Regions from separate parts of the Sediminibacillus sp. JSM 1682029 genome, predicted to be linked through region 2. Evidence: predicted binding sites of a transcription regulator. Region 2 holds the regulator's gene; the other holds the start of a gene.
The links. Region 2 encodes NrdR, which represses ribonucleotide reductase genes. Its sites were predicted from a motif close to AACACNATATATNGTGTT; they were not measured.
Positions count from the first base shown of each region.

Region 1: the regulator NrdR is predicted to act here: its motif matches at 1,377-1,394, upstream of ABVF09_RS04530 (vitamin B12-dependent ribonucleotide reductase).

Region 1 is NZ_JBEWYY010000002.1:132,774-135,933, forward strand. It holds gene ABVF09_RS04530 (vitamin B12-dependent ribonucleotide reductase) at 1-1,305, opposite strand, end outside; gene ABVF09_RS04535 (rhodanese-like domain-containing protein) at 1,760-2,152, shown strand; gene gcvPB (aminomethyl-transferring glycine dehydrogenase subunit GcvPB) at 2,413-3,160, opposite strand, start outside.
Region 2 is NZ_JBEWYY010000002.1:392,870-396,029, reverse strand. It holds gene speD (adenosylmethionine decarboxylase) at 1-367, shown strand, start outside; gene ABVF09_RS05855 (hypothetical protein) at 552-959, shown strand; gene nrdR (transcriptional regulator NrdR) at 995-1,456, shown strand; gene ABVF09_RS05845 (replication initiation and membrane attachment family protein) at 1,494-2,876, shown strand; gene dnaI (primosomal protein DnaI) at 2,930-3,160, shown strand, end outside.

The sequences.
Region 1 (3,160 bases), 260 kb from region 2:
CGCTTTCATCCGGCGATAAACCCGGACACCGTACCCTTGTTCTTCCCATCGGCGTACATCGCCGGTTTCATGCCAATTCTCGTTATAGGCCCGCATCTCTTCCGGTGAATAACTTTCCACATTCGGAAATCTCAGTTCATAATCCATATCCTTTTCGACTGCTTCCATAAACTCTTTTGTCAAGCATACGGATATATTTGCCCCCGTCAGGAATTCCGGATTATGAACACTGTATGTACCTCCAGTGTTCAGCTTTTCTTCTGCTTCTTTGATAGCAGCTTCCGTAAAGCCTCCCAATCCCGGCATGTTTTTATAGTTTACAATGCCTTGATACAGATCGATTTCAATTGGTGACAGCGGAGTGAATTTCAGCTTTTCCTGTGCCAGCTTTCTAATTTGCTCATCCTCTGTGTTTTCTATCAAAAATCGGAGAATTCTCGGATTTTGCATTTTTGAAATGATAAACTCGATGATATCCGGATGCCAATCTGCCAGCATGATCATTTGTGCTCCCCTGCGGGAACCGCCTTGCTCCACCAAATGGGTCAACTTCGCAATATCATCCAGCCAGGAAACTGAACCGGAAGATTTACCATTGACACCACGTGCAAGAGTGTTACGTGGACGCAATGTAGAACCGTTGGTGCCTACACCTCCACCCCTGCTCATAATTTCCATTACTTGCTTACGGTGATCAGAAATCCCTTCACGAGAGTCTTGTATAAATGGCATGACATAACAATTGAAGTAAGTCACATCTGTTTCTGCCCCAGCTCCATATAAAACGCGTCCGGCAGGGATGAAATGCATATTGGATAATTCATGATAAAAGCGGTCAAAGGCTTCCTGTTGCTTTTCTTCTGTTGTTTCCACCTTCGACAGACCTGTAGCATTCCGCTTCGCAATTTGTTCATAATAGATTTCGAGTGGTTTATCAATCACATCCAATGATCTACTGACAACGCCTGTGTTTGCTTCTTCCTGATCGTCCAGCACAGACACAAAGTCCTTATCCACCTGGATTTCGGCACGTTTTGACTGCCAATCGATAGATTTGACAAAACCATATCCCCTCGCCGGAAACTTAGGGTCCGCCTTTACGGTCAAAACGACAAAATCGCCTGACTTCAACGTTGCCTTCTCCGTATCCTTGAAAGCGTACCTATCCAGCATTACTAAACGCGATACACCTTCATGGGTGATTTTCATATCCGGGGTTATTGGATGTACCTGCTCAAATAAAGCGATATCCTCGTTTAATTGCTCGACATTAATCTGCATGTTTACTTCTGTGATGGTTTTCATATATGGCATCACTCCTTCTTCCCTTTAAAACATTTAAGTATAATATTCAATTTACCACATAACCGAGAAATAAAACAATATATTGTGTTCGGTTTTTTTGACACATACTATATATTGTTAAATGGAACGAAACAAACGAAGTTTGTCAAAGATGAGAAACCGCAATTATAAACGGAAATAAAAGATAAAAAAAGAAAAATGGTCAATTTTTTTGAAAAACCGCCTTTTTTATTAGTTGCGTTTTTTAGCTTATTTTGTTGAAAGAAACAGAAGCCCGTAATACCGCCAAATAGAAAGCTTACAAAGGAAGGGAAACAAGAAAAAATTTTTATTGTGACAACTTTCAACGTTACCCTGTTCAGCCGTACACGGCGTTACGCAATTATCCTTTGAAAAATATGAAGAACATGCCTATAATATAGGTTGACGCTAAAGAAAAATGGGGGAACAGATGATGGGGATTGAATTTCTGCTAATTTTACTAATTGTGATCGTAGGGTTCGGTATATATAGATATTTTAAACAAAGAAAAATACTGAAAACCTTGTCGGAAGAAGAATTCCGTCAGGGCTACCGGAAAGCCCAATTAATCGATGTGAGAGAACCGAAAGAATTCGACGGGGGACACATCCTGGGGGCAAGGAATATCCCGCTTTCACAGCTGCGGAACCGTTTGATCGAATTAAGGAAAGACCAGCCAATCTATATGTATTGTCAAAATGGTACAAGGACCGCAAGAGCTGCCATTCTTTTAAACAAGAAGGGGTACAACGAATTGTATCAGCTTCAGGGCGGTTTCAAAAAATGGAACGGCAAAATCAAAAAATCAAAATCTACCCAGTACTAAAAGGAAAGACACTTCGAGATCGAAGATATAAGGACAAAAGCGCAAGCGGCTGTTTAAAGAGAGTACAGGCTAAAACCGCCACGTCCTGTGGCAGCGCCTGCATGACCCACATCGTTTGGGCCTCCGACAAGCTTAAGGCGAAACTCGGAGTGGCGCTTCTTTGCCACACAGAGGATTGCCTTAAGACCTCAGGGGGTTGGCACTGGAGCTAGACAATGAAAAGAAAGCGGCTATCCTTATTTCGGATAGCCGCTTTCTTTTTATTGTGGTCTATTGTAACGGAGAACGGGTTTTCTGGCCGCCGTCGTCTCATCCATTCGCTTCACAACCGTATGATAGGGTGCCTCTTGGACAAGTTCAGGGTCATTCTTCGCTTCATTGGAGATTTGGATCATGGTATCAATGAATCCATCCAGTGTTTCTTTGGACTCCGTTTCAGTTGGTTCTACCATCAACGCTTCTTCCACATTCAGCGGAAAGTAAATGGTCGGGGGATGGTAACCGAAATCCAACAACCGTTTGGCAATATCAAGCGTCCGTACTCCCAGTTTCTTCTGCCGTTTTCCCGACAGCACAAACTCATGCTTGCAATGTTGGGTATAAGGAAGTTCATACTCTTCCTGCAGGCGCCTCATCATGTAATTTGCATTTAAAACGGCATGCTCGCTTACCTTTTTCAATCCTTCCGCTCCCATTGTCCGGATATACGTATAAGCCCGCAAATTAATGCCGAAATTACCATAAAAAGGCTTTACCCTGCCGATAGAATCTGGTCTGTCCTCTTCAAAATAGTATTCCCCATTCGCTTCTGACAGAATCGGCTTAGGTAGAAACCGTGCCAATTCCTCACTCACTCCTACCGGCCCTGAACCTGGTCCCCCACCTCCATGGGGTCCAGTGAAAGTTTTATGAAGATTTAAATGGACGACATCGAATCCCATGTCTCCAGGGCGGGCATACCCCATAACTGCATTAAGGTTGGCGCCGTCATAATAAAGCTTCCCGCCA
Region 2 (3,160 bases):
GGGCAGGCACGTGATTGCAGAATTATGGGAATGTAATATAGATAAACTGAATGATATGGGGTTAATCGAAAAGATATTTGTCAATGCTGCTTTAAAAGCCGGAGCCGAAATTCGCGAGGTTGCTTTTCACAAATTTGCTCCTTATGGCGTGAGCGGTGTAGTGATTATCTCTGAATCCCATTTAACAATCCACAGCTTCCCGGAACATGGATACGCAAGCATTGATGTCTATACTTGCGGGGATATTATCGATCCGAACGTAGCTGCGGAATATATTGCTGAATCACTTGAATCGAATCGAAGCGAAAAAGTGGAAGTGCCGCGGGGGATGGGCCCTGTGGAAGTCAGCCAGTTTAAAGCTTTATAATGAATCGGGAAACCCTTGCCAGAGGAGACGGCAAGGGTTTTTTATGCGACATCCATTTTGTGACCGAAATTCCTGAGTATGGATTGCCGTGAAACAAAGAAAAGACTTTGGTCATCGTTTAATCATTGAAAACGTGTTAAAATAAAAAGAAAAAGACTTTGTCTAAAGTTGTGAGGTGCCTGTCATGAGTTTTCGACAAACAATAACAAAGTATTTCGGCAATCATGCAGAAACAAATGAAAATCATTGGGATGCAAATTTACAGACACATTATTTTAAAACAACAAAAGAAAAAGGTTTACAGGCTGTTGAGGAATACTTTAAACGATCAGATTCCTATGAGATAGTAGCTCAATCGAAAGAACATGGTGAAATCAGTGTCAATTATACCGGCGGAAGGAAAGCTTTTATTATTGCTACGGTCATTATGGTGAAACCATATCGAACTGCAATCGATTTTTCGGTGACGACTGAATCGATTTTGCCGTTTGATTTCGGATTCAGTCATAACTTGATACCCAAGTTGTACAGCCAGCTAAAAAAAGAACTCACTTTTTTGGAAACATCGATGACGAAAAATGCTGATTTATAATGGAAACTGCTATAAAAGTATGGGGTTGATACATAATGAGATGTCCTAACTGCCAATTTAAAAGTACAAAAGTGCTTGATTCGCGACCGATAGAAGAAGGCCGGTCTATCAGAAGAAGAAGAGAATGCGAAGAATGTTCTTTCCGTTTTACAACTTTCGAAAGGCTGGAAGAAGTGCCTTTGATTGTCGTCAAAAAAGAAGGGACAAGAGAGGAATACAGCCGTGAAAAGTTGATGAGAGGGCTGATCAAAGCATGCGAGAAACGGCCTGTGGCATTGGAGCAAATTGAGTCGATTGCTGTAGAGGTAGAGAAAGAACTGCGAAATAGAGGTACTTCCGAGGTACAAAGCAAAGAAATAGGTGAAATGGTCATGGATCGTCTCTCATCGGTTGATGAAGTAGCATATGTCCGGTTTGCTTCTGTGTACAGACAGTTTAAAGACATAAGTGTGTTTTTGGATGAATTGAAGGACTTAATCAGGTCAGACAATAAATAAATGGAGGCTTATTCAGCAAAAGGAAGGAGACAAAATCTTGAATCATCAACATATTGGTAAATTACTCCCGATCGACGGATTTGCTATAAAGACGACAGCGGCCTTATCGATGGAAAGTCTGCAATCTTTGACCCATCTGTATCAGCCGCTTGTCGGCAGCGATGCCATTTCTTTATATCAAACACTTATGAGTGAGTGCCAATTAAGAAATCACCATCAAGAGCTGCAAACCCATCACACTTTGATGAATTACTTGTCTCTGCCGCTTGATAAGTTATATCAGGCACGTCTGAAACTGGAAGGCATCGGGTTGATGAGCACATATAAAACTGAACATGAACAAAAAAATGTTTATACATATCAGTTGAACCCGCCATTTTTGCCAGTCGACTTTTTTAATGATGGAATGCTGTCGCAGCTGCTCTATCACCACTTGGGCGAAAAGAAACATGGGGAATTGGTTCATTTGTTTGACATAGAGGGGCAGGGTCAGTTAAAAGGCGAAGATGTCACCATGGGCTTCGCGGATGTGTTCGATACGCATATCTCCCATTTTGCTGCTCCTGCTTCTCCGGGAGAAGAAAGACAACAGGAAAGCCAGGCAGGCCCTGCTCACCTTGACAAGGAAGTTGACTTCGGCTGGATTGAACAAATGCTGCAAAAAAGAATGATTTCTTCCCGTTCCGTTTTGACAGCAGCTAACAAAAAATTGATTCGGCAAATGATTGTGTTGTACGATTTGCCTGTCCAAGATTTGGAAAGTGCCGTGATTTGGGCTATAAATGAAGATAATCAACTGGACGCAAAGGAATTTAAATCTGCCTGCCACGATTTATTTCAGGCTTCTGCAAGAAAGGCAGATATAAAACTGGTGGAAAAACAGACTGGCCGGGTGAAGGCTGAGAATACAGCAGAAGAACCGGTAAGCAAGGAAGAGCAGTTTGTGAAAATGCTGGAAGAAATTTCTCCCAAACAGCTGTTAGAGGACTTATCCGGTGGTAATCAAGCCTCTGCGCAAGATTTAAAAACAATCAGGGATGTGATGACCCAGCAGGGGCTCTCGCCAGGTGTCATGAATGTTTTGGTCCATTATGTTCTTTTAAAGACAGATATGAAACTTTCCAAAGCTTACTTGGAAAAAATCGCGAGTCACTGGGCCAGAAAAAATGTGAAAACAGTGAAGCAGGCAATGGCTCTTGCCAAATCTGAAAATCAAAAGTATCAACAGTGGGGTTCTGGTACTGCAAAGCAAAGTTATCGCAAACCTGCCAAAAAAGAGGTGATTCCTGACTGGTTTAAGGAAAGAAAAGCACAGCAGAATGGAAAAACAGTAAAAGAGGCAGAGGCTGCCATCGATAAAGAAGAAAACCAGGAAGACCTCGGCGAATTGATAAAAAGTTATTTGAATAATGGCAGCTAGGGCACTGTTTCTGTTTATGGAGCACAGAAGTATAAGAATAAGGATGATCGAAGATGGAACCTATTCAAGCTTCCTTGAAAAAATGGATGAAAGATAATAAGAACTTCCAAGAGAATTTCACTCACTTGCGAAACGCAATTTTAAATGATTCGCAGGTCAAGCAGCTGCTCTTAAGCAATCCGCAGCTGGATACAAATGACATCGACAGGAATTTGATGAAGCTCTATGAATTTATTTCACAATCTAAAAATTGTGCTGACTGTCCGGTTCTGGAAGAATGCCAA